3 regions of the Yersinia sp. SCPM-O-B-9106 (C-191) genome follow, and region 2 is predicted to be linked to each of the others. Evidence: predicted binding sites of a transcription regulator. Region 2 holds the regulator's gene; each other region holds the start of a gene.

Region 1 (3,287 bases), 250 kb from region 2:
CGAAAAAGCACAGCATGCTATCCGCCGTATCGGAGAGATTACTGCCGAAATCGAAGTAGGTCGTATCTATAATGGTAGTGTGACCCGTATTGTTGACTTCGGTGCATTTGTGGCCATTGGTGGCGGTAAAGAAGGTCTGGTTCACATTTCTCAAATCGCTGACAAGCGTGTTGATAAAGTGACTGACCATCTGCAAATGGGCCAGGAAGTTCCAGTGAAAGTAATAGAAGTTGATCGTCAGGGACGTATTCGCCTGAGTATCAAAGAAGCTTTAGAAACTGCCACTCCTGCTGTAGAAACTCCGGCAGCTGAGTAATTAGTATTCCACAGCTCCTTGCTGATGAGTGAGGGGCTGTGTTATCTCGAGGGCAGGATGCTCTTGTATTAAACAAATGGATGAAAGGATATTTATCCAATGTTTGTCTTCGGGAGTAGGAAATGAAGCCTTTCTTGCGCTGGTGTTACGTTGTGACAGCACTGATGCTGGCAGGATGCAGCAACCATGATTGGCGTAAAGACGAGGTGTTGGCAATTCCGTTGCAACCTACGTTGCAGCAGGAAGTGATTCTGGCGCGCATGGAACAAATCCTTGCAAGTCGGGCACTTACGGATGATGAGCGCGCGCAGCTTTTATATGAGCGCGGAGTGCTGTATGATAGCCTCGGGCTACGGGCACTAGCGCGAAATGATTTTTCGCAAGCGTTAGCTATTCGTCCTGATATGCCAGAAGTTTTTAACTATCTGGGCATTTATTTAACGCAGGCAGGCAATTTTGATGCTGCCTATGAAGCGTTTGATTCTGTACTAGAGCTTGATCCAACTTACAATTACGCGCGTTTAAACCGGGGTATCGCTCTGTATTATGGCGGTCGACTCCCGTTGGCGCAGGATGATCTGCAGGCGTTTTATCAAGACGATCCAAATGATCCCTTCCGTTCGTTATGGCTGTATCTGGTGGAAAGAGAAATCGATCCTAAGACAGCTGCAGTAGCGCTACAACAGCGCTATGAAAAATCGGACAGAGGGCAATGGGGATGGAATATTGTCGAATTCTACTTGGGCACAATCAGCGAAAAAACGCTGATGGAACGGCTCAAGGCAGATGCAATGGATAACACTTCGCTCGCTGAGCATCTCAGTGAAACTGACTTCTATTTAGGTAAACATTACCTAAGTCTGGGGGACAAGAACACTGCTTCGGCGCTGTTCAAACTGACGGTAGCTAACAACGTTCATAACTTTGTTGAGCACCGCTATGCATTGTTGGAATTGGCGCTTTTGGGCCAAGAACAAGACGACCTATCGGAATCGGACCAGCAATAGCTGACGAACAATTATTAGCCTGATATACCTTGGTTTTTACCAACGTTAATCACCCTAACAGGTGATGGCCTTTTTGTTCGTTTTATAATCTAATTTGAGCCGGTTCACACTTTTCAATGAAAATGACTGAAAATTTTCTCGACGAGTTATGTAGACTGGCTGCCATTATTAATGAGGCACGTGTACATGACTACTGAGCTTGAAACCTCTTTTGCTGATCTGGGGCTGTCCGCTCCAATTCTTTCCGCTCTGACTGATCTTGGTTATGAAAAACCATCTCCTATTCAGTTGGAATGTATTCCACACCTGTTGAACGGCCGTGATGTTCTCGGCATGGCACAAACCGGTAGTGGTAAAACAGCCGCATTTGGTCTGCCGCTGTTGCACAACATTGACCCAACATTGAAAGCGCCACAGGTACTGGTGTTAGCACCGACCCGTGAGTTGGCTATTCAGGTTGCACAGGCACTGACCGATTTTTCAAAACACATGAACGGCGTTAACGTGGTGGCCCTGTACGGCGGTCAGCGTTATGACGTTCAATTACGCGCTTTGCGCCAAGGGCCACAAGTTGTTGTCGGCACCCCAGGTCGTCTGTTAGACCACCTGAAACGCGGTACTCTTAACCTGTCCAACCTGAGCGGTTTAGTGTTGGATGAAGCAGATGAAATGCTGCGTATGGGCTTTATCGAAGACGTCGAAACTATCATGGCGCAGATCCCAGCAGAACATCAGACTGCACTGTTCTCTGCTACCATGCCAGAAGCGATTCGTCGTATCACCCGTCGCTTTATGAAAGAGCCACAGGAAGTCCGCATTCAGTCTAGCGTGACGACCCGCCCTGACATTAGCCAGAGTTTCTGGAGAGTCGGTGGTGGTTATAACAAGAAAGAAGCATTGGTTCGTTTCTTGGAATCTGAAGATTTCGATGCAGCCATCATCTTCGTGCGTACTAAAAATGCGACGCTGGAAGTTGCAGAAGCTCTGGAACGTAGTGGTTACAACAGCGCTGCATTGAACGGCGACATGAACCAGGCGCTGCGTGAGCAGACACTGGATCGCCTGAAAGATGGCCGTCTGGATATCCTGATTGCGACTGACGTTGCTGCTCGTGGGCTGGATGTTGAACGTATCAGCTTGGTTGTAAACTATGATATCCCTATGGATTCAGAGTCTTATGTTCACCGTATCGGCCGTACTGGTCGTGCGGGTCGTGCAGGCCGCGCGTTACTGTTCGTCGAGAACCGTGAACGTCGTCTGTTACAGAACGTTGAACGTACCATGAAGCTGACTATCCCTGAAGTCCAATTGCCAAACGCAGAAGTACTGGGCGAACGTCGCTTAGCCAAATTTGCGGATAAAGTCAGCAAACAGTTGGAAAGCAGTGATTTGGATATGTACCGTGCGTTGCTGGCTAAGATGCAACCAGAAGAAGGGTTTGATATTGAAACTCTGGCTGCTGCACTGCTGAAAATGGCACAGGGCGAACGTCCTCTGATCTTGCCTCCAGAAGCACCGCGTCGTCCACAGCGTGAATTCAATTCTCGCGATGACCGTGGTAGCGATCGCGGCCGTGATCGCAATGACAGCCGTCGTGAACCTCGCTCTGACAGCCGTGACGGTGGCGAGCGTCCAGCACGTCGCGAACGTCGTGATGTTGGTGAGATGGAACTGTACCGCATTGAAGTGGGTCGTGATGATGGTGTTGAAGTTCGTCATATCGTTGGCGCTATCGCTAACGAAGGTGATATCAGCAGCCGTTATATCGGCAACATCAAGCTGTTTGCTTCGCATTCAACTATCGAGCTGCCAAAAGGCATGCCGGGCGAAATGTTATCTCACTTCACCCGCACCCGTATCCTGAACAAGCCGCTGAACATGCAGCTGTTGGGTGATGCACAGCCGCATGAGCGCCGTGAGCGCCCAGCGGGTGGTAACGGTGGTGGTGAGCGCCGTGGTGGTGC
Region 2 (3,287 bases):
CGCTCTTTTTTAGTGGCATTGTCTATCAAGTTAAATTGCTGATAAATCTGATTAATCTTGTCCATTATACCTTGTTGCCGGTCAAGCAACGGCGGTATTGCCTTTTCTAGCGCCACATGTTGACCCAACAAACTGTATTTAGCATCACAATAATCGGCCAACAAATGATAAAGCTGACTCAATGGCTCACGGATCGGCTGGTCTTTACATAACCGGAACCATAGCCAGGTAAATAGGCCATACCAGAGAGTCCCCACGGCACACATCAATGGCGCTTGCCAGATAGGCGTACGGCCTACCATGCTGAGGCTAAAAATAGCGGCGATAAGTGCGGCGGGGAGCAGGCGGCCATTGAGCTGGCTGATAGCGCCACTGACACCCAATATTAATGCCAAGCCAAGCATCACCGCAGGTAATGGAATATCCCACAGCAGCAGTTGTTGAGTCAGAAAACTACTGAAAGTAAAGATAGCCCCGCCGACAATCAGTCGCTGGAAGAAATGTTGATGGGGGGTATCTAGCGCTGCAATATTACAGCAGGCGGGTATCAGGGAGAACATCAACCCCAACCGCAATTCGCCTATCGCGAACCCCAATGCCGCCGGCAAGCAGAGAACAAGTGTCTGGCGGAGTGCATAATTGACTTCAGGATGATAAATAAGCCGTTGCCAATTCATATAGGCCCCAGAGATTTATTAATTACATAACATATACCCAGAAGGCGGCAATTGAGCGAGTCCCCAAGAATCTACTTACTTTAAGGTCAACGACCAGTAAGTGACTGGGGTGACAAATCTGCTGGGAGCAGATTTGAACGCTGCTTGCAGCGGCCTCGCAGAGGCGAGGCCCATGGACGGGCCGAGTAGTGAAAGCAGCCAACACACATGCAGCTTGAAGTATAACGGGTATAGAAGAAAACTGGTGCCGAGGGTATCGGCACCAGTTTATAGGGAATTAACGAGTGCCGTAAACGACAATCGTTTTACCATGCGCGGAGATCAGATTTTGATCTTCTAGCATTTTTAGTATCCGCCCCACAGTTTCGCGGGAACAGCCAACTATTTGACCAATTTCCTGGCGGGTAATCTTTATCTGCATCCCATCTGGGTGGGTCATGGCATCCGGTTGTTTTGCCAGATTAAGCAGCGTTTGTGCAATGCGCCCAGTGGCATCCAGGAAGGCGAGGTTACCCACTTTCTCAGATGTTATCTGTAAGCGATTCGCCATTTGTGACGACAGGCGCATCAAGATATCTGGATTAACCTGAATCAGCTGACGGAATTTTTTGTAAGAAATTTCAGCCACTTCACAGGCGGTTTTTGCCCTAACCCAAGCACTACGTTCTTGGCCTTCTTCAAATAATCCAAGCTCGCCGATGAAATCTCCCTGGTTTAAATAGGAGAGAATCATCTCTTTACCTTCTTCATCTTTGATAAGCACCGCAACGGAGCCTTTCACGATGTAGTAAAGCGTTTCGGCTTTTTCACCTTGGTGAATTAGCGTACTTTTCGATGGATATTTGTGGATATGGCAATGAGGCAGGAACCATTCGAGAGTCGGGTCTGTTTGTGGCTTGCCGAGAACCATTCGCTGTTATCCTCTGTTGTTATCGCAGCCTAACTTAACAGGGCTCAGAGTTCCCTGTACGGCGTGCTTATAAAATACACTTTCATTTAGCATATTAATTTGCTCAACTGCCGAAAGGTATAGCCAAGATGCGTACCGAGTAGAAACCCTTCACTGAGTATTGAGAAGCTACCCTATTTAATTCTAAATACAACACTTTCGGTTCTGTTTGTAGCACAGGATGAGGTCGGTGTCTTGTGTTGTATCGCTTCAGCATGATGAACATCGGGTTACATTGCCAGTTTGTAAATGAAAGGGTAGTCTGAATGAGAAAATTTAACCGGGAGCATGAGTTATGCAAGCACGTGTAAAGTGGGTTGAAGGGCTGACATTTTTAGGTGAATCCGCATCTGGTCATCAAGTTTTAATGGATGGAAATGCAGGAGATAAAGCCCCTAGCCCGATGGAAATGTTGTTAATGTCGGCGGGGGGCTGTAGCGCAATTGATGTCGTTTCCATTTTGCAAAAGGGGCGCAACGATGTGCGCGATTGCGAAGTGACATTAACCTCGCAGCGCCGGGAAGAAGCACCGCGCCTGTTTACCCAAATTAACCTGCATTTTATTGTCAGCGGCAAAGGGTTGACTGATAAAATTGTTGAGCGTGCAGTTGAGCTTTCAGCAGAGAAATATTGCTCGGTTTCTTTGATGTTAGGGAAAGCGGCGACTATTACCCACAGTTTTGAGATCCGCGAAATCGCCTAAATAAATCCTTCGCCCTTGCAGCTGCAGAGTTGCTAACCGCCTACCTGCAGCTCCAAGACAGAAGAATTATCCGATCTTCTTGCCTTCCAGCAATTGCTGCACCAGCGGGGCCATAATCAGCTCCATTGCCAGCCCCATCTTCCCGCCGGGGACAACCAACGTGTTGATATTGGAAATAAAAGACCCTTGCAGCATTGCCAATAAGTAGGGGAAATCGATTTGGTCCAAACCTCGGAAATGAATGACAACAAAACTTTCATCCAGTGAGGGAATGGCTTTAGCAGCAAATGGGTTTGAGGTATCGACGGTCGGCACGCGCTGAAAGTTAATGTGGGTGCGCGAGAACTGCGGCGTAATGTAGCTAATGTAATCGTCCATGGAGCGCACCACGGAATCCATCACCGCCTCACGGGAATGGCCGCGCTCACCGGTATCCCGGACTAATTTTTGAATCCACTCCAGGTTGACGATGGGCACCACGCCGACCAGTAAATCTACATGTTTTGCCACATCATGATGCTCGGTCACGACTCCGCCGTGCAGCCCTTCATAAAATAATACATCGGTGGGTTCTGGCAGCGCCTCCCAAGGGGTGAAAGTGCCCGGAATTTGGTTATAAGGTACAGCTTCATCATAAGTGTGCAAATACTTACGTGAACGCCCCGAGCCATTTTTGCCGTACTCTTCCACACTGTCTTCTAACTGACCAAAGTCATTGGCTTCTGGGCCAAAATAGCTGATATGACGCCCTTGATCCCGTGCCTTACGGATGACGGTATCCATTTCTGGGCGGGTATAGCGGTGGAAGCTATCGCCCTCAATTTGCGCCGCGCGAATATTCAATTGCTGAAAAATTTTGCGAAACGCCAGGCTGGTTGTCGTCGTCCCTGCGCCACTTGAGCCGGTGACGGCTATAACCGGATGTTTAGTTGACATATTAGCTGTAACTCCATGGGGT
Region 3 (3,287 bases), 2.0 Mb from region 2:
GCTAACACAACAAGCGATAGCATAGTCATCGTTGTTGAAGTCAGGGCGCATCAGGTCATCGTTTTCATACTGTACAGATGAAGTATCGATAGACACTTTAGCTGCATATTTTTTGAAGTTCAGTGGCAGCTTTTCAGACCACAGAATGGTCATGTTCGGCTCTGGAGACGGCCCCATGGTGTACAGGGTGTTCAAGAAGCGGAAGCTGGTTTTAGTCACCAGAGTACGGCCATCAACGCCCATACCTGCTAGTGATTCAGTTGCCCAGATTGGGTCACCAGAGAACAGCTCATCATACTCAGGGGTACGCAAGAAGCGAACCATACGCAGTTTCATCACCAAATGGTCAATCAATTCCTGCGCTTCGATTTCGGTCAGTTTGCCTTCTTTCATGTCACGTTCGATGTAAACGTCAAGGAAAGTAGACACGCGGCCGAAGGACATGGCAGCACCGTTCTGAGATTTAACCGCAGCCAGGTAGCCGAAGTAAGTCCACTGTACTGCTTCTTTAGCGTTAGTCGCTGGACCTGAGATATCGCAACCATATTTGGCTGCCATTTCTTTGATTTGACCCAGAGCACGATGCTGTTCAGCAATTTCTTCGCGCAGCTGGATAGTCATTTCCAGGTCTTTACCGTTTTCCAGGTCATCCTGTAGAGAGTTGAACTGAGCCAGTTTGTCTTTCATCAGGTAGTCGATACCGTAAACGGCTACGCGACGATAGTCACCGATGATACGGCCACGACCATAAGCATCTGGCAAACCAGTCAGCACACCAGATTTACGGCAGTTCAGGATGTCTTTGGTATAAACGTCAAACACACCTTGGTTGTGTGTCTTGCGGTAATCGGTGAAGACTTTTTTCAGTTGTGGGTCAAGTTCACGACCATAAACTTTGCAAGAGCCTTCGACCATTTTAATGCCGCCGAATGGGATCAGCGCACGTTTCAATGGTTTTTCAGTCTGCAAACCAACGATGGTTTCCAGATCTTTATCAATATAACCCGCATCATGGGAAGTGATGGTCGCGACGACGTCGGTATCGAAATCAACTGGCGCATGAGTGCGGTTTTCCAGTTTGATACCTTCCATAACTTTCGCCCACAACTTGTCGGTCGCTTCGGTAGAGCCGGCAAGGAAGGATTCATCGCCTTCATAAGGCGTGTAGTTTTTCTGGATGAAGTCACGAACGTTGACTTCTTTCTGCCAATCACCTTGGGTAAAACCTTGCCATGCTTTGGCCAATTTTTCATTAAGTTCGGTCATAATGCATCTACCTTTTAATGTGAATTTCTTCGAAAACCGTGTGCGGCCACACTTAATGTTGCTGGTCACCGCGCAGATAAATTATCCAGTAAGTCAACCCTACCAATAATCCGCCACCAATGATGTTGCCAATAGTGACCGGAATCAGGTTATCAATAATAAAGTTACTTACGGTTAAGTGAGCAAATTGCTCCGGTGCAGATCCTATGGATTGCCAAAACTCAGGCGATGCGAAGTTTTTAATCACAATACCCATAGGGATCATAAACATATTTGCGATGCTATGCTCAAAGCCGCTGGCAACAAACATTCCCACCGGTAAAATCATCGCAAACATTTTGTCCATTATGGTACGGCCGGAGTAACTCATCCAAACCGCCAGGCAGACCATTAAGTTAGCCAGAATGCCTAAACAGACTGCTTCAACAAAAGTATGGTGCAATTTGTGGTCGGCTGTTTGTAAAACATTCAGACCCCATTGACCATTTGCCACCGTATGTTGTCCCGCAAACCAAATAAGGCACACGAAAAATAGCGCACCGCACAGGTTCCCAATATAGACATTAACCCAGTTGCATCCCAGTTGACGCCAGGTAATACGGCCACTGGCTTTGGCTACAGTTGTGAGCACGGTAGAAGTGAAAAGATCACCACCACATACCACAACTAACATTAGCCCTAGGGAGAAACAAATACCACCCACCAACTTGGCAAAGCCGAAAGGCACGCCTGCGGTACCGGTAGTCGCTGTAATATAAAAAACAAACGCAATTGAAATAAACACACCAGCAGTAATCGCTAAATAAAAAGTTTTTAGCGGATGCTTGGTGGCTTTATAGACACCGGCATCTTCGGCTACTTTAGCCATTGCCGCAGGTAATAATGCATCGAAGGGGTTGTCAGCTTTCACACTAACTCTCTCTTAAGGGTTAATAAAGCACAACGAGATACTAGCAAAGCAGTATAGCGTGAAAATTGATATGGATCATATTGCGAGAGTTTAGTTCGCTTTAAAACACTACAAAATGTGTGCTTAATAAGCTTAACTTTTTGATTTTTAAAATAAAAAAATATTTTAAGATTTACAAATATTTTTGATTGCACTGTTTTAAAGCCGTTGAGAACGTTACATAAAAACAGTATTTGTAGCTATTTTTATTCATCGCTGTCATTAAAAATTAACTATTTATTTACCTGTTTCTCTGTTTTATCTGATGAGTAAATAATGTTTGTTTAAAGGTGCTGTTTTTTACCTCAGGCGGCGTCAGAAAGTAACGTTTTTTTATGACAAAAACAATTGTTGGCTTGCGGTGTTTGTATTTAATTTAGTCAGGAATAATTGCAAAAAATTAATAGGCGAGAAATCTTGAGATAAAAAAAGCGGCATTTGCCGCTTCATTGGTTAATTACCGCCCCAACAGACAGATAACTAAAATCTGTGGGGCAGCGGGGCTTACTCGCTTTTTGCCCAATAACGGCGTTTTGCTGCCTGTAATTTGGCATAAGCACCCAGCAGTGCTTGATGCGCTGGTAGAGCTTTGAGGTCTTCATCGACACTAAACAGGCCATTAAAGCGTTCTTCACCGGCGATAGCCGCTGATGCGGCCTCTACAGCCTCTTGACCATACATTTTCACAAAAGCGCTATAATACTGGGCAGCATCACGTTCTGGCTCTTGGGTCAGCAACAGCAGAGTTTGCAGGCAACGATAATAATTAGCCTGTTTCGCAGTGAACACAGAAGAGTTGAAATCTTGTGTCCACTCGACCCAAATTAGCGCTTGTTCCAAATCACCGCCCGCCAAGGCCAGCATGGATTTCAACTCGCCAACCCGCAGAGTGTACCAGCCGTTATCTTTACCGGAGGCAATACCCAGCAGCTCACGGACTCGGGCGAAATCATCTAAACCTTCATCATCCAAGGTCTGAATAAGTTCCAGATATTGTGCTGGCTGCCAATCAGTGTCCGGCAGGGCCAGTAAAGTGCTGCGCAGATGCACACCCATGGTGTTGTTCGCCATC

The links. Region 2 encodes CRP, which controls carbon source genes, mostly activating them, when cyclic AMP is high. Its sites were predicted from a motif close to ATGTGANNNNNNTCACAT; they were not measured.
Positions count from the first base shown of each region.
Region 1: a site for CRP is predicted at 1,416-1,433, ahead of yrbN (protein YrbN). Genes of this name have one in related genera too.
Region 3: a site for CRP is predicted at 2,240-2,257, ahead of focA (formate transporter FocA). Genes of this name have one in related genera too.

Region 1 is NZ_CP110791.1:533,814-537,100, forward strand. It holds gene pnp (polyribonucleotide nucleotidyltransferase) at 1-316, shown strand, start outside; gene nlpI (lipoprotein NlpI) at 439-1,323, shown strand; gene yrbN (protein YrbN) at 1,446-1,520, shown strand; gene OP863_RS02435 (DEAD/DEAH family ATP-dependent RNA helicase) at 1,510-3,287, shown strand, end outside.
Region 2 is NZ_CP110791.1:280,143-283,429, forward strand. It holds gene OP863_RS01085 (YccS/YhfK family putative transporter) at 1-677, opposite strand, end outside; gene crp (cAMP-activated global transcriptional regulator CRP) at 955-1,587, opposite strand; gene OP863_RS01095 (OsmC family protein) at 1,922-2,329, shown strand; gene OP863_RS01100 (phosphoribulokinase) at 2,396-3,265, opposite strand.
Region 3 is NZ_CP110791.1:2,730,677-2,733,963, reverse strand. It holds gene pflB (formate C-acetyltransferase) at 1-1,266, opposite strand, end outside; gene focA (formate transporter FocA) at 1,319-2,176, opposite strand; gene ycaO (30S ribosomal protein S12 methylthiotransferase accessory factor YcaO) at 2,720-3,287, opposite strand, start outside.